4 regions of the Proteus hauseri genome follow, and region 2 is predicted to be linked to each of the others. Evidence: predicted binding sites of a transcription regulator. Region 2 holds the regulator's gene; each other region holds the start of a gene.

Region 1 (4,517 bases), 1.1 Mb from region 2:
CTGTTGCAGCCGAACAAGAAAATCTAGGCAGAAAAACAGTCTGTGTTATTGGTGATGGTGCAATCACCGCAGGTATGGCTTTTGAAGCAATGAATCATGCGGGTGATATTGAACCAGATATGTTGGTTGTGCTTAACGATAATGAAATGTCAATTTCAGAAAACGTAGGTGCTCTAAATAATCACCTAGCGCAACTACTTTCAGGCAAACTGTACACCACCTTACGCGAAGGTGGGAAAAAAGTTTTTTCTGGTATTCCGCCAATTAAAGAATTACTGAAAAAAACTGAAGAACACATTAAAGGCATGGTGGTTCCCGGTACCATGTTTGAAGAATTGGGCTTTAATTATATAGGGCCTGTTGATGGTCATGATGTCATCGCATTAGTACAAACATTAACCAATATGCGTGATTTAAAAGGCCCTCAATTACTGCATATTATGACCAAGAAAGGTCGTGGTTATGCGCCAGCAGAACGAGACCCAATTAGCTGGCACGCAGTACCTAAATTTGATCCACAAACAGGGACACTACCTAAAACCCCTAATGCACGCCCAACATTCTCCAAAATATTTGGTGAATGGTTATGTGAAGAAGCAGCCTCTGATCCTAAATTAATGGCAATTACCCCTGCAATGCGCGAAGGCTCAGGTATGGTACGCTTCTCTAAAGAGTACCCTGAACAATATTTTGATGTAGCGATAGCAGAGCAACATGCAGTGACTTTTGCCGCAGGTTTAGCTATAGGTGGTTATAAACCTGTTGTGGCTATTTACTCAACCTTTTTACAGCGTGCTTACGACCAAGTTATCCATGACATTGCCATCCAAAAATTACCCGTTCTTTTTGCTATTGACCGGGGTGGAATTGTCGGTGCTGATGGTCAAACTCACCAAGGTGCTTTTGATCTCTCATTCTTACGCTGTATACCTAATATGGTCATAATGGCACCAAGTGATGAAAACGAATGTCGCCAAATGCTTCATACTGGGTATCAGTATCAAGAAGGCCCTGTCGCTGTTCGATATCCAAGAGGCTCAAGTATTGGTGCTGAGTTACAACCTCTTTCAACATTACCCATTGGTAAAGGCATTATTCGTCGCCAAGGTAAAGGTATTGCTATTCTTAACTTCGGTACACTACTTCCAGAAGCCTTAGAAGCAGCAGAAAAACTTGATGCAACAGTTGTGGATATGCGCTTTATTAAACCACTCGATAAATCACTTATTCTGTCATTAGCACAACAACACGATACACTTGTTACGCTAGAAGAAAATGCAATTATGGGTGGAGCAGGTAGTGGTGTTAATGAACTGCTAATGCAAGAACGTTGCTTAGTACCGGTCTTAAACTTAGGCATTCCTGATCTTTTTGTACCACAAGGCGGACAAGAAGAGATCAGAGCCGATTTAAAACTTGATGCTAAAGGCATTGAAGAATCCATTATCACTTATAACCTAACGAATTGATTTATAAGCTTTAAAAGTCGCTCCTATTTTATAAACAGGAGCGACTAATTAAAATCTTAGCCACTTCTCCTTTAACTTTCTTTTAAAAAATTACCCTCTAGTATCGTAATAATTAATTCTTAATAACCGACACAAAATATAATACCACTAATAATAATCACGATAGAAAATTACATTTAAAGTTGAATCCATTCAGCGTTAATTTTTTCAATTAGTTATATTTTCCTTTCTTTTTGCTTGCTAACGAAACGTTTCGATCTTGCTCACAATTCAAATAACTCCCGCTTGTTTTCTACCTTTTATTTTCTAGTATATGTATAGCGAAACGTTTCGCTGAGGAGGAAAAAATGAAGAAAGGGGTATTATTAAATAGTCATATTTCTACGGTTATTTCATGTCTTGGCCATACAGACAAAATAACTATTGCGGATGCTGGATTACCTATTCCCTCCTGCGTTGAGCGTATTGACCTTGCATTAACTCAAGGGATCCCTGATTTTATATCCGTCTTACAAACCATAACCCATGAAATGCAAATTGAAGCGGTTATGTTGGCTGAAGAAATCAAAAGCATAAATCCCATTTTATTAAGTGAAATCACAACTTATCTGCATTTATTAGAACAACAACAAAAAAACTCCATTACGATTTTTTATGTCACCCATGAAGAATTTAAAAAGCAACTACCTGAAAATAAAGCAGTAATCAGAACGGGTGAATGCTCACCTTATGCCAATATCGTACTGTTTTCCGGCGTGACCTTCTGAGGGAAATATGGAACCTTTACTTGAACTCAAAGATATTGATAAGTCATTTCCTGGCGTAAAAGCCTTATCAGGAGCAACGTTGCGCATTTACCCAGGGCGAGTCATGGCTCTTGTCGGGGAAAATGGAGCAGGTAAATCTACATTAATGAAAGTACTAACTGGCATTTATAAAAAAGATGCGGGTGAAGTCATTTATCAAGGCAATAATTGTTCATTCAATGGTCCAAAATCATCTCAAGAAGCGGGTATCGGTATTATTCATCAAGAGCTTAATCTAATCCCTGAACTCACCATTGCTGAAAATATCTTTTTAGGTCGCGAGTTTACTCGCACTTTTGGCGCTATTGATTGGAAAAAAATGTACGCAGAAGCTGATAAGCTTTTAGCCCGATTAAACCTCTCATATAGCAGCCACCGTTTAGTATCTGAATTATCAATTGGTGATCAACAAATGGTTGAAATTGCCAAAGTACTTAGTTTTGAGTCTAACGTTATCATCATGGATGAACCAACCGATGCGCTTACTGATACAGAAACTGAATCTCTTTTTAGCGTAATTAGAGAGCTAAGAAATCAAGGTTGCGGCATTGTTTACATCTCTCACCGTTTAAAAGAAATTTTTGAAATTTGTGATGATGTTACTGTACTACGTGATGGGCAATTTATCGGCGAAAAAACTGTTGCTTCATTACAAGAAGATACCTTAATTGAAATGATGGTAGGCCGAAAATTAGAAGAGCAATACCCCCGCATTAATATCCCGTTAGGAAAAACTAAACTTAATGTCATAAACCTTAGTGGCAAAGATGTGCATGACGTCAGTTTTTCATTACATGAAAATGAGATTTTAGGTATTTCAGGATTAATGGGTGCTGGTCGTACTGAATTAATGAAAATCATCTACGGCGCATTAACAAAAACTAACGGCACTGTTGAATTAGATGGCAAACCTTGCCAAATAACCAAACCTGCTGAAGGTCTTGAACAAGGTATCGTTTATATTTCTGAAGATAGAAAACGCGATGGCTTAGTACTTGGTATGTCAGTTAAAGAAAATATGTCATTAACCGCCCTGCGCTATTTTAGTAATTCAATGAGTGTGCTTAACCATAAAGAAGAGCAACTTACTGTGGGTGATTTTATTAAATTGTTCAATATAAAAACACCGTCGATGGATCAAACCATTGGTTTTCTCTCAGGAGGAAACCAGCAAAAAGTTGCTATTGCCAGAGGCTTAATGACTCGTCCTAAAGTACTCATTCTTGATGAACCAACTCGTGGTGTCGATGTTGGTGCGAAAAAAGAGATTTATCAGCTAATAAATAAATTCAAACAAGAAGGATTAAGTATCATCTTAATTTCTTCAGAAATGCCTGAGGTAATGGGGATGAGTGACCGCATTTTAGTCATGCATGAGGGGCGTATTAGTGGCGAATTTTCAGCTCACAATGTCACACAAGAGATGCTAATGGCGGCTGCGGTTGGCAAACAATATGGCGCAGAGGTAGGAGTTTGATATGAGTACTAATTCAATGCCAGCGTCAAAACGCTGGTTTTCTAAAGCTTGGTTGCTAGAGCAAAAATCACTGATTGCATTACTGATTTTGATTGTTGTGGTTTCTACACTCAGTCCAAATTTTTTCACTTTAAACAATATTTTCAATATCCTACAACAAACCTCAGTTAACGCCATTATGGCTGTAGGCATGACATTAGTCATTTTAACCTCCGGTATTGATTTATCTGTTGGCTCATTATTGGCATTAACCGGTGCTGTTGCTGCTTCTATGGTCAGTGCGGATGTCAATGCTATGGTCGCAGTTGTTGGTGCATTAGCACTTGGTGCAGCAATAGGTGGTGTTACAGGCATTATCGTTGCTAAAGGTAAGGTACAAGCTTTTATTGCTACCTTAGTGATGATGTTATTGCTACGTGGTGTCACTCGTGTTTATACCGATGGTAGCCCAATAAATACCGGCTTTAGCGATAATGCGGATCTTTTTAGCTGGTTTGGTATTGGACGTCCTTTTGGTATTCCAACCCCTATCTGGTTAATGATGATAGTCTTTTTAGCTGCTTGGTATTTATTACATCACACCCGTTTAGGTCGCTATATCTATGCTCTTGGGGGCAATGAATCTGCAACACGTTTATCGGGAATTAGCGTCGATAAAATTAAAATTGCCGTTTATGCCTTATGTGGTTTATTAGCCGCTCTTGCGAGTGTTATCGAAGTTGCACGCCTCTCATCAGCGCAGCCAATGGCCGGTAATGGTTATGA
Region 2 (4,517 bases):
ATTAAATAATTTCCTTAAATATTAAATAGATAGAATTATTTTACCTAAATAACGCATTTTTACCCTCAACCAGATTTGATTTTTTATTCATATTTAGTGATTATATTTTCACATTAGAAATAAATATCGATCAGGTGGGGTAATGACAACGCAAAGCATCAACCGGGCAACTTACGATCAAGTAATGTTGCCAATCTATTCACCCGCAGAGTTTATTCCAGTTAAAGGCAAAGGAAGCCGTGTTTGGGATCAACAAGGCAAATCTTATATCGATTTTGCTGGTGGGATTGCCGTATTAGCATTAGGGCACTGTCACCCAGCACTCAATCAAGCACTTAAAGAACAAAGTGAGCAGCTTTGGCATGTCAGTAATGTTTTTACTAATGAACCCGCATTGTGTTTGGCGCAAAAATTAATCGATAACACTTTTGCTGAACGTGTTTTTTTTGCGAATTCCGGTGCAGAAGCGAATGAAGCTGCATTTAAACTGGCTCGTCATTATGCAATAACGCGTCATAGTCCTTATAAAACCAAAATTATTGCCTTTCATCATGCTTTTCATGGGCGAACGTTATTTACGGTTTCAGTTGGTGGGCAACCTAAATATGCGGATGGTTTTGGTCCTAAACCTGCCGATATTGTTCATGTGCCTTTTAATGACCTAGAAGCGGTGAAAGCGGTAATGGATGATCATACATGTGCCGTTGTGCTAGAACCCGTTCAAGGTGAAGGCGGGGTTACACCAGCAACAGCTGAATTTATGAGAGGACTTCGAGAGCTGTGTGACAAACACCAAGCGTTATTAGTGCTTGATGAAGTACAAACGGGTATGGGGCGTACAGGCAAGCTATTTGCCTATATGAACTATGATGTTATGCCAGATATCATCACGACAGCAAAAGCATTAGGCAGTGGTTTTCCATTAAGTGCGATGCTGACAACGCAAGAGATTGCTTCTGTAATGGGTGTAGGGACTCATGGTACAACATATGGCGGTAATCCATTAGCATGTGCAGTTGGTAATGTAGCATTTGATTTAATTAATACACCCGCATTGCTTGATGGTGTGCAAATGCGTTATCAATGGATTGTTGACGAATTAACTGCAATCAACCAAAGCTACTCTGTATTTACACAAATTCGAGGTCAGGGTTTGTTAATTGGCGCTGAATTAGCGCCCAAATATGCAGGTAAGGCGAAAGTGCTATTAGGGCTTGCTGCGCAACATGGATTAATGATGTTAAATGCAGGTCCTGATGTAATGCGGTTTACACCGTCATTAATTATTACTCAAGAAGAGTTACAAGAAGGAATGGCGGCATTAAAAGTTGCAGTTGCCGAATTTGTTAAAATAAATTAATGCCTCTTTCCAACTAAAAAACCCCATCAAATCATGATGGGGTTTTATGCAGAAATCATTTTTAATAGCCCATTTTGGAAATGGGCTATTATTTGTTCTAGGTGACTAAACTTAGCGGGTGCCGTAAACGACGATAGTTTTACCGTGTGCAGAGATCAGATTTTGATCTTCCAGCATTTTTAAAATACGGCCTACCGTTTCGCGTGAACAACCTACAATCTGACCAATTTCCTGACGTGTAATTTTAATTTGCATGCCATCAGGGTGGGTCATTGCATCAGGTTGTTTTGCTAAGTTAAGTAAGGTTTGTGCAATACGTCCTGTTACATCAAGGAAAGCAAGGTTACCTACTTTTTCTGATGTTGTTTGCAGTCTATTCGCCATTTGGGCAGAAAGACGCATAAGAATATCAGGATTAACCTGAATTAATTGGCGGAATTTTTTATAGGAAATTTCTGCTACTTCACAGGCTGTTTTTGCTCTAACCCATGCACTACGTTCTTGATCTTCTTCAAATAATCCAAGTTCACCGATGAAATCCCCCTGATTTAGGTAGGAGAGGATCATTTCTTTTCCTTCTTCATCTTTAATAAGAACAGCTACGGAACCTTTAACAATATAATAAAGTGTTTCCGCTTTCTCACCTTGGTGGATCAGCGTGCTCTTGGATGGATATTTGTGAATATGGCAGTGAGACAAAAACCATTCAAGAGTCGGGTCTGTTTGCGGCTTGCCGAGAACCATTCGCGTTATCCTCTGTACGTTAAATGCAGCCTTTCAAAACGGATAGGTTCCCTTTTGAGACAGCATGCTTAAAAATCCTATCTTTACCGATTAACTTCCTGAGAACACGGAAAGTTAATATGGAATAGATTATAATAAATGAGAAAATAATGCATTGATCTTAACCACTATCATCAAGCAGATATTGTTTTTAGCACAGTTAACGCATTAAGTCTCGTTTTACGCAGTCAGCATAATAAACCTATTTGCTAATTGCCAGTTGAATTATGAGAATGTACTCTTTTAGTTTCTGTCTTATTGAGGATAAATAAATGGAAGCACGGGTTAAATGGGTTGAGGATTTATCTTTTCTAGGGGAGTCTTCTTCAGGCCATCAAATCATGATGGATGGTAATTCTGGCGATAAAGCGCCAAGTCCAATGGAAATGCTATTAATTGCAGCTGGTGGATGTAGTGCGATAGATGTCGTGAGTATTTTACGTAAAGGCCGTCACCAAGTGACTGATTGTGAAGTAAAATTAACTTCTAATCGTCGTGAAGAAGCGCCTCGTTTATTTACCGATATCAATTTACATTTTATTGTTTCTGGTAAAGAGCTTACGGATAAAATTGTTGAACGAGCTGTTCAATTATCGGCAGAAAAATATTGTTCGGTTTCTTTAATGTTGGGTAAAGCGGCAACTATTACTCATTCATTTGAAATAAAAGACTCTGAATAAATTTGATATTTTAAAATAGTTTTTAACTAATAAAATAATATCCCTTTTACCGATGGGATATTATTTTTTTACTAAATAGAAATAAGTCTATTTAACTAATTTTTTCACCATTTAATAATTTACTGACTAATGGCGCCATAATTAATTCCATTGCTAAACCTAATTTTCCACCAGGAACAACTATCGTATTTATTGTTGACATAAACGAACCATGTAACATAGCCAGCAGATAAGGAAAGTCAATATCGGTAAGGCCACGAAAGCGGATCACAATAAAGCTTTCATCTAAAGTCGGAATTGCTTTGGCTGAAAATGGATTTGAGGTATCAACAGTAGGCACACGCTGAAAGTTAATATGGGTACGAGAAAATTGAGGAATAATATAATTAATATAGTCATCCATTGAGCGAACGACCGAATCTTTTACGGCTTCTTGAGAATGGCCTCGTTCTGTTGTGTCACGAGTCAATTTTTGTATCCACTCAAGATTGACTATCGGGACAACACCCACCAGTAAATCGACATGTTGTGCAACATTGTGCTCTTGTGTGACAACGCCACCATGTAACCCTTCATAGAAAAGTACATCTGTTTTTTCAGGTAATGGTTCCCAAGGTGTGAAAGTACCTGGTAGCTGATTGTAAGGCGTTGCTTCGTCATAAGAGTGAAGGTATTTACGACACTCGCCTTGGCCTGCTTTGCCGTAATTGTGCAATGTCGAACTTAGTAGGTTAAAATCATTTGCTTCTGGACCAAAATAACTAATGTGCCGACCTTGTTCTTTGGCTTTTCTAATGGCCATATCCATTTCAGGGCGAGTGTAGCGATGAAAACTATCTCCCTCAATTAATGCCGCATTCGCATTAATTTGTTGGAATATTTTACGGAAAGCTTGGCTTGTAGTGGTGGTTCCAGCGCCGCTAGAACCGGTGACGGCAATAATAGGGTGTTTGATAGACATAAAAACGTTGCTCCTTTATCAAAGCAAGGGGAGCCGGTCCCTTGCGGGTAGATGCCATGCCGTCAACTGAGCTTAATTAATCAGGGCGAAACTGTGATGCAGGCATAATATTGACGCTTTCATGCAACTCTGACCAGACTAATACTGCTTCACCAGATGAAAGTTGTTTCTTTACATCCGCAACTTTTTGTTCGAGCGTCTTCTCTTGGATACCATAATCAGTCCCTTCACGTAAAACAAAACTTTCAATTAAACTATCTAGTGTATCCGCTGAAAGCTCTTTCCAAGGAATGATCACTTCGACTTCTCCAAATAGGTTGTTAGCCAATCAGGGATCCGGCTTTCAAGCCACATGACTGGTTTTGATAATTTGCCACTGACAAAGCCCACATGCCCACCAAATTCAGTTAATTGATACTCAATATTATTAGGCAACGAAGCGACATCTGGGATGACATCAGAAGACATAAAGGGATCGTCTTTCGCATGGATAATCAGCGTTGTTTTCTTTATCTGATTTAATAAAGGTAATGCACTGCATTGGCGATAGTAATCTAACGCATCCTTAAAACCATGAATTTTTGATGTTATAAGATCATCAAATTGACGTAACTTTTTAATCGACTTAATGCTTAATAAGCTAATCGGTAATGATTGTGGATAGCGAATCAATTTTCGTGTGGCATTACGTTTTAACTCTTTAAGCAAATACCATTGATAAAAACGTGAAAAA
Region 3 (4,517 bases), 730 kb from region 2:
CGGCTTTCTTCCCAACGTGTTGTCACTTCTCGAATTTCTGCCTCTTGAGATGTAATAACTTCCCGCTGAGCTCGTAATTCCTGCTCTAATTGTTCTATATGTTGTTGTAATGAAGGAATTATCGCACTTTTTTCTTGTGCAACAGCAAGCTGCGTATAGTTTTCGCGTAACATGGTTTCTTTGTCGGATAAACGTTGTTGGATAAGCCACCAAACAAGGCCGCCCCCTACAAGTACACCACCTAATAAACCAATGATCCCATATAACAACTGAATATCCACTAAAGTGACCTTTTTACTTTCCAGCGGGCTACGTTAAAGCTCATAGATAACATTGTCTAGCAACAATTCATATCATACGTTGATTTGCGATAAAGTACGCAGTTATCCCACCCATTTCGCAAGCCATTGCAAGCCAAACGCACCGGGTGCCAAAATACCAAACGCCCATATCATTGCTGAAACGAAATTAGCCACCTGAAAATAGCGCTGTGGCATTGCACAAATACCTGCAACTAAAGGTACCACGGCACGAAAAGGGCCAAAGAATCGACCAATAAAAACGCCCCAGACTCCCCAACGGTTAAAAAAATGATGACCTCTAACTAATACTTGAGGTGAACGCGAAATAGGCCACATATTTCTTACGCCATCTTTATAATGAAAACCTATCCAATAAGAGAGCCAATCACCAAAAAAAGCGCCTAATGCAGCCGCTAGCCATATCGGCCAAAAAAATAATCCGCTTTCCCCAATTAAGGCACCTAGCCCCAATAAAATAACAGTGGCGGGTAATAACAATGAAATAAATGCCAATGACTCACCAAAAGCAAGAAAGAACACGATAGGAATAGCCCAAATTTCGTGTTCTTTTACAAAGAGAGTGATGGTATGAATAATATCTTGTACAGTCAAAATAGAGACCTTAATTCGGTTAGCCTAATTAAAATAAAAAAGTGAGATTAACCGAATATAGATCACTTTATTACTCTAGAAAATAATTTTGTAGTTTCTCTCGACTATTAGCATCCAAACCAATATCTTTTTCTAGCCAATTATCAATACTGCCATAATGGTGATTAATACTTGTTAATGCTGTTTGTAAAAATTCTTCTTGTACTGAATATACATAGGAAAATTTATCAACAATATTTTCACTAAACGTTTTTGCGTGTTCAGCTAATAAATAATCGCGATAAGGTTCCAACGTTTTATTCGTTAATAAATAATCTTCCATAACCACATCTAATGATGCGCCTAATGCAAACAACACTAAAGCTGAGCCTACACCTGTTCTATCTTTACCTACAGCGCAATGTTGCACGACTCCGCCTTTTTCTGGCTGTTGTAATAATATTGCTAATTGCTTATACGCTGGATTATTAATTGGTAACAACTCATATAGCTTGAACATAAAAGCTTGAGCATCAAACTGCTCAAGTAATTGAGGCGTTAATTTTTCTAAATCAGCAGAGACTTCTTTTGATAATGGATTAGCTGGTGAATGATAATATTGTGCACCATTCCACACTCTATCTGGTTTATCTAAAATTTCGCTGTTATCGCGATAATCAATTATCTGAAATAAATTTTTATCAATCAGCAGGGATTGGTCTGTTTCTGTTAACCTATCAAGAGAACCTGAACGAAATAACATACCTGATTTAATAATGCCGCCGTTATTAAGTTTTTTCCCTCCTAAATCACGAAAATTAATACCACCTTTTAAAGGCAATACCGAAGAATGTATTTGCAGAATATCAGTCATAACGCCTCTTTTCATTGTTGTATTGTTTAGACTCTATGACCTTAACAGAAATAATGTTCTATTGTCATTCCATATTAACCTAATGAATTCGTCCATAAAAAAAGCCCTTAATACTTCAGTATTAAGGGCTTTTAAAATTCAAGTTAAACGCTTATTTCATTAAAATACGGGCAGCTTCAATAACAATACCCAGCGCATTATTTTCTGTTTTCTTCAGTAATTCAGCATCTGGAATTTCTTGTTGAGTACGGTTTACGATAACACCAGCAACCATACCAGCACGTAAGCCTTGGCTTGCACACATTGTTAACAATGTTGCTGATTCCATTTCATAGTTCATCACACCCATTTCTTGCCACTCTTTCATAGAGCCTTTAAAACGGCGAGTTACACGGCCTGTATAAGTGTCGTAACGTTCTTGGCCTGGGTAGAAAGTATCAGAAGATGCAGTAACACCTACATGTACAGTAGAACCATTATCTTTAGCTGCTTTATAAAGTGCGTTCATGCACTCAAAATCAGATACAGCTGGGAACTCCATTGGTGCAAAATGTAAACTTGCGCCGTCTAAACGAACAGCCGCAGTAGTTACTAAAATATCACCAACATTGATATGCTCTTGAATAGCACCCGTTGTACCAATACGCAGGAAAGTGCGAATACCTAACTGAGCCAATTCTTCTACTGCAATAGAGGTTGATGGGCCACCGATACCAGTAGAACAAACAATAACTGCATTACCATCAATTTCGCCACGCCATGACGTATATTCACGTAAAGAGGCCAGATGAACAGGGTTATCCATTAATTTTGCAATTTTTTCAACACGTTTCGGGTCACCCGGAACTATTGCTAGCGTTGCACCCTGTAGGTCATTTTTAGTTAAACCTAAGTGAAATACATCAGACATATCGGACTCCTCAATGGGACAAAACCAATGTTCATTAAATTAAAACTTACTCTATCGGATCCTTTCACTTTTTTTAGTGACCAAGGTCACTTAAGGAGCACCAGATAAAGAAACAATTTCATAAAGATGTGATTAAGATCACAAACTGTCCGTGTTCAAACGTCATTTCATCAATAATGGCTGCAAAAATTAGCGGCGAAATCATTCCCTAAAAAAGCGCATATTAATAAGCTTTCTCTTTATTTGTCGTTAATTTGATAAACGATTCTTACAGTATAGATGAATATAATAACTTCACGTACACTACCCGCCTTTAAAATGAATATTTAATTGTGTGACAACATGGCCTTGTCACGGGAGTAACCATGAGCTTATTTAACCAAATCGCAAACCTTCTTGGTGGTGAAAAAATCAATCAATACAAAACAGTACTAGACTGGGTTGAATCTCAGGGAGGAATTGATGGCTTAATTAAACAATTTAACTCTGCCGGTTTAGGTGAACTTATTCAATCTTGGATAGGAACAAGTGCAAACTTACCTATCAATGCAGAGCAGATTGTTGAGATTTTCTCATTACCCGTTATTAATGAATTAGCGACAAAAATTAATATGAGTACAGGTGAGGCTTCTGAAATGGCAGCTCAATATTTACCAAAACTCATTGATAAAGTAACGCCTGATGGAGTTGTTCCTGAGAATTTAGATTTAGTTAGTGCAGGAATGGATATATTAAAAGCCAAAATTTTTGGCGGCTGATAATACACCAATGAATTAACTTATTAGTCTTATTACTGGCGTTTTCTCACCTTGTACCAAATAACTGTGAGAAAACGCACCATAAACATTAATAAAACTACAACAACCCTTCTTCTATTAATGCTTCATGAAAACGTTGTTTCTCTTCAGCTGTTGCTTGAATTCGAGCTAATGGTACATCTAACGCGTATGGAATATTTTGTTGTGGAGAGTAAACAACCAGTACATAAGTTTTACCATTTACTTCTATCACCATAGGGGGTGTTTTTTTATTACCAGAATAAGCAACAGAGATTGTTTTCCCTAACAAATTAATTTTATACGTTGCTATAAATTGCTTATTACTTGAAACAACTTTCGCGGGAATAGCAGCCAGTTTTAATGGTTTTTCACCAACTGATAATAATGCTTTTTTTACTTTACTCGTGAGTATTTGGCGATAAATAAAAAAGAACACACTAAAACCAAATAAGCCAACAAAAATAATCGTACTAATTAAACGAAGCCACATATTATCTATTGCAACATCCACCGTCATTTTACTCATATCGTTTGCATCAGCAACGGGTTCAACAAGTACATCCTTTGAACCTAAATCAAGGAAGGTAAAATTACGAGAAACCTGGTTGCCTTTATAACTCAAATCAACACTACAATTAGTGATGATCAGAAGTTGAGAACGACAGGAGCCTTTAATATTAGCATCTACAGGTACAGCATTTTCACTAATTTTATAATCATAAAGAATATTAGGAATTTGGTAGGCACTGAATAGAGTCATTACTAGCATCGTAATAACTAAAAATAAGGTGCGAAATAGTCCGCCATCGCCTCTTAACGGTGTGAGTTTTAATGCTCTAGTGGGGAAAGCGTCTAATACTTTATCCGAAAGTTTAATGCTATCTTGCACAAGAATAATATCCATAAAATTAAATAGTATTCGCAGTATAGCAACTGTTTATAATATCAATAATAAGATTCAATCTTATTTTTACTTTCTATATATTTTCTCAACATGCTGTTTAATAGATAATTAATAATAAAAAAGCTCACTTTATAAATATTTAATTTTACCTAAAAAA
Region 4 (4,517 bases), 1.5 Mb from region 2:
TTGTGCAATTGGATATTCTTTCTCTTTGTATATTACAGGAGCAAATGGGCTGCCGGTAGCGACCAGTGCTTGTCCATCAGTCCAATTGATAATATCTTCAGGGCGCGCTTCAACTCGTGATGTTGGGTTTGATAAAGGCATCACAATAGGGCGTTCACAATGCTTGTGCATTTCACGAATGATTTCTTCAGTGAATAAGCCGGCTTGTCCTGACACACCAATTAGAATGGTTGGTTTGGCATTTTTAACCACTTCGAATAGCGATATAGCATCACTTTCAGTTGCCCAACTCGCAATAGACTCGGTTTTTTGAATCAATTTACTCTGGAAATCAAGAAGATTTGGTAGCTTATCGGTTAATAAACCAAAACGGTCAACCATGAAAATACGTTCACGGGCTTGCTCGTCACTTAATCCTTCAGATTTCATTTGAGCAATAATTTGTTCTGCAATACCACAGCCAGCAGAGCCTGCACCCAAGAAAGTCACTGTTTGATCTTTTAACTGACGACCCGCAGCGCGGCTGGCGGCAATTAAGCTACCTAATGTGACAGCAGCAGTACCTTGAATGTCATCGTTAAAGCAACATAATTGATCACGATAACGGTTTAATAGTGGCATTGCGTTTTTCTGAGCAAAGTCTTCAAATTGCAATAAAACATTTGGCCAGCGACGTTTAACAGCTTGAATAAATTCATCAACGAATTCGTTATATTCATCACCCGTAATCCGAGGATGACGCCAACCCATATAAAGTGGGTCGTTTAATCGTTGTGGATTATTGGTACCAACATCTAATACAACAGGTAAAGTATAAGCAGGGCTAATACCACCACAAGCGGTGTATAATGAGAGCTTACCGATAGGAATACCCATTCCACCGATACCCTGATCGCCTAAACCAAGGATACGTTCGCCATCAGTGACAACAATCACTTTTACGTTCTGTTTGGTGGCGTTTTGTAGCATGTCGTCGATATTTGCACGATTTGGGTAAGAGATAAAAAGCCCACGCGCACGACGGTATATATCAGAGAAATGTTCACAAGCTTCACCAACTGTTGGTGTGTAAATGATAGGCATCATTTCAGTCAGGTGCGATTCCAATAAACGGTAAAATAGCGTTTCATTGGTGTCTTGAATGTTTCTAAGATAAATATGTTTATCGTTATCGTTTTTAAAATCAAGATATTGGCGATAAGCACGTTCTACCTGTTCTTCAATCGTTTCAACTGCCTCTGGCAGTAAACCATGTAAGTTAAAGGTGCTGCGTTCTTCTTCGCTGAAAGCACTACCTTTATTTAACAGGGGAAATTCAAGCAGGATTGGACCTGCATACGGGATATAGAGAGGGCGTTTACTTTCGTGTTCCAGTTCCATGAAAAATACTCTTGTAAGGCAGTTAGTCACATGACAATTGTAGATCCTACAAAATAATAAAAATATGTACAGCTTATGTTATTTTTTTATGATTTTTATGTGTGGAAATGAGAGATAGATACAGTTGTTACAACTTTTACTGGTAAGCATCAGCAATGTTTACATGCTGATGCTCTTTTAGACGATATTGTTAGAGTAATAGATTAAAATTTTCTATAAAGCGATGCGTTGTATCTGACGACAACCTAAAGCCATTAATGTCGCTTGTGTCGCATCCCACTGCGTTAATATAGTGTCTGCTTTTTCAACTAAAACAGCAGATTCAATATCCATTACACTTTCACCCGCCATATTTAATGCAATTAAGGCTGCTTGCAGAGGGGGCATACTTGGATTGAAAGCGGCATTTTCGGCATAGCTGCCTTGGAAAATTTTGCCATCTTTCATTTGAACCGCAATCCCACTATAAGATTGGCTATAAGGCGCATGGCTACGATTAGCTGCTTTTAATGCAAGTTGTACCAATTCATTTGGATTATCAATTTGGTAACCGTGATTGACTTTATCCATTAACAGGGTAGTGATATTGAGATCTTTAGGGCCAAAACTATCAGGCAGATAATCACCCAGTGTTGCTGCTTTTCTACCTGGTAAATGAATTTGAATATGTGTGCCGCTATTTAGCTCATTCATAAATTGACGACAGTGGCCACAAGGCGTGTAGTTAACAGTAATGGCAGATAAGCGTGTTTCACCCTTTAACCATGCATGAGTAATGGCGCTTTGTTCAGCGTGCACTGTTTGTTGTAATGGCGCGCCAGCAAATTCCATATTGGCACCAAAATACAAATTACCGCTTTCGCCACGAGCGACAGCACCAACATTAAAATGTGATATAGGCGCTACGGCACAAGCAGCTGCGACAGGAAGAAGTGCTAATGCAAGAGCATCATCATCACATTGCAACTGTGTTTTGATGGCATTGACCTGCTGCGCTGTAAACATGGCAGGGAACTCATCCTGCTCAATATAAGGAGCAAGGGCTTGTTGTAGCTGAGGGGATAAATCTGACCAAATTGCCTGAAAGCGAGTATGCATACATGAGTCTCCCATTAATCTTTCTGTATTATAAGATTTTAGGCATCTTTATCTATTCTTATATGTGATTAATGTCATGCTTTCAATGAAACCATTGCAACAAGTTGGCTAATTGAGAGATGCATCTCAAATTTATGGTCTTATTCCCCGAAATAAATAATTATAACGGGGAATAAAAAGTAGCCATAACAAGAATATTAACCAAAAAGATGAAGTATAAAAGGAAAAATAAAAGGTGCACTTAATGAGGTAATAATACCGCAGGTCATTAATGCTAGTGAACTATAAGCGCCTTCAATATAATCAACCTCGGCAGCTCTTGCTGTTCCGACAGCGTGAGATACTGTTCCCATCGCTAAACCACGAGAGGCATGGGTTGGAATACGTAATATTTTAAATAGCGTGTGACCAAAAATGGCACCTAAAATACCTACTGCAATAACACATGCAGCACTGATTGCAGGAATACCACCTATAGAGTCCGCGACAGCCATCGCAATAGGCGTTGTAACCGATTTAGGTAAAATTGATGCAGCGATTTCAGGTGTTGCACCCGCCCATAAGGCAATTGCTGTACCACTCACCATCGCAGCAACACTACCAATAAAACAAATACTAATGAGTGATTTCCACTGTGCTCGAATTTGGTGTAATTGCTGATAAAGCGGAATAGCTAAAGCAACCACAGCTGGTTGTAATAAGTCATTTAAAATACGACTACCAGCAAAATAATGCTCATAGGGTGTATGTGTGATTAATAAAATAGGAATAATAACCGCAATACCAATAAGCAATGGGTTCAAAATAGGTAATTTATAACGAGCTGCGAGTTTACGTGATAAATAAAAGACAATTATGGTCAAAGGAAGTGACCACCAAATATTCATTAACATTAACATTTTTTCTTCTCACTTAACGCCTTATCGTCGTCTTTCTGTTGCATTTTTTCTACAACGTCCTCAACTATATCAGGTTTTGAACCCACGATAATGCGCTCACGGTGAACATAGTGTGAGCAATAAGCGACTAATGCCATAACACCAAAGGTACTTATCACACTTGCTAAAACAATAGGGAAAAGTTGCTGACTTAATAAATCATAATAATTCATTACTGCTACTCCGATAGGAATAAAGAGTAATGTCATATTTTTTAATAAAATATTGGCTCCGGGTTTTACCCAACGTAAAGGAATAAGTTGGAAAGCGAGTAAACCAAATAAAATAAGTAAGCCAACAATACTGCCTGGAACCGCGAAGGGTAGAAGGGCTGAAATAAGATTACCAGCAAAAAGACAAAGATAGAGTACAAGAAAAGCGCGGAGATAATGCCAAAGTGTAATCCGCAATCGTGCCCGATTAGATTTCATAAGTAAGTGTCCTAAATCAACTAACAGATTTATCATACACCGATTTTGAAAGTGTGCTATGGATCACAATAAAAAAAAGCGGGGCTCTTATAGAACCCCGCCATTTATTTATCAGGCAAATGAATTTTGGTGATTATTTCACTTGTTGACCCGGTTTTGCACCATTGTCTGGGCTGAGTAAAAAGATATCTTCGCCGCCAGGACCTGCTGCCATGACCATGCCTTCTGAAATACCAAAACGCATTTTACGAGGTGCTAAGTTTGCCACCATAACAGTTAAGCGACCTTCTAACACTTTTGGATCTGGGTATGCTGTACGAATTCCAGAGAATACTTGGCGTGTTTCGCCACCTAAATCTAAAATTAATTTTAGCAGTTTGTCAGAACCTTCAACGAAATCTGCTTGTTTAATTTCAGCAATGCGCATATCGATTTTAGCAAAATCGTCAAACTTAATCGTTTCTTGAATGGGATCATCAGCTAATGGCCCTGAGACTTCTTTAATTGGCGCAATAGTACTTTTTGATGCTTCAACCATTGCATCGGCTTTATCCATATCAATACGGTTAAACAATGCTTTAAATTTGGTGATTTCTGTACCTAAAAGAGGTTGAGCCAATGAATCCCATGTTAACTCTGTTTGCAAAAAGGCTTCAGTACGTTCAGTTAA

What was found. Region 2 encodes CRP, which controls carbon source genes, mostly activating them, when cyclic AMP is high. Its sites were predicted from a motif close to ATGTGANNNNNNTCACAT; they were not measured.
Region 1: rbsD (D-ribose pyranase) is a predicted target of CRP. The motif match lies at 1,721-1,738, and genes of this name have one in related genera.
Region 3: udp (uridine phosphorylase) is a predicted target of CRP. The motif match lies at 2,804-2,821, and genes of this name have one in related genera.
Region 4: cdd (cytidine deaminase) is a predicted target of CRP. The motif match lies at 2,593-2,610, and genes of this name have one in related genera.

What each region holds. Positions count from the first base shown of each region.
Region 1 is NZ_CP026364.1:2,295,221-2,299,737, reverse strand. It holds gene dxs (1-deoxy-D-xylulose-5-phosphate synthase) at 1-1,469, shown strand, start outside; gene rbsD (D-ribose pyranase) at 1,817-2,236, shown strand; gene rbsA (ribose ABC transporter ATP-binding protein RbsA) at 2,244-3,752, shown strand; gene rbsC (ribose ABC transporter permease) at 3,754-4,517, shown strand, end outside.
Region 2 is NZ_CP026364.1:1,238,215-1,242,731, reverse strand. It holds gene PH4a_RS05660 (aminodeoxychorismate synthase component II) at 1-25, shown strand, start outside; gene argD (bifunctional acetylornithine/succinyldiaminopimelate transaminase) at 143-1,360, shown strand; gene crp (cAMP-activated global transcriptional regulator CRP) at 1,472-2,104, opposite strand; gene PH4a_RS05645 (OsmC family protein) at 2,416-2,823, shown strand; gene PH4a_RS05640 (phosphoribulokinase) at 2,915-3,784, opposite strand; gene PH4a_RS05635 (YheU family protein) at 3,861-4,082, opposite strand; gene PH4a_RS05630 (hydrolase) at 4,079-4,517, opposite strand, start outside.
Region 3 is NZ_CP026364.1:1,965,844-1,970,360, reverse strand. It holds gene rmuC (DNA recombination protein RmuC) at 1-281, opposite strand, end outside; gene PH4a_RS09055 (DedA family protein) at 384-914, opposite strand; gene PH4a_RS09050 (tyrosine-protein phosphatase) at 985-1,767, opposite strand; gene udp (uridine phosphorylase) at 1,919-2,677, opposite strand; gene PH4a_RS09040 (YidB family protein) at 3,043-3,435, shown strand; gene PH4a_RS09035 (hypothetical protein) at 3,533-4,360, opposite strand.
Region 4 is NZ_CP026364.1:2,781,882-2,786,398, forward strand. It holds gene PH4a_RS12680 (NAD-dependent malic enzyme) at 1-1,380, opposite strand, end outside; gene cdd (cytidine deaminase) at 1,594-2,478, opposite strand; gene PH4a_RS12690 (CidB/LrgB family autolysis modulator) at 2,676-3,371, opposite strand; gene PH4a_RS12695 (CidA/LrgA family protein) at 3,371-3,847, opposite strand; gene metG (methionine--tRNA ligase) at 3,981-4,517, opposite strand, start outside.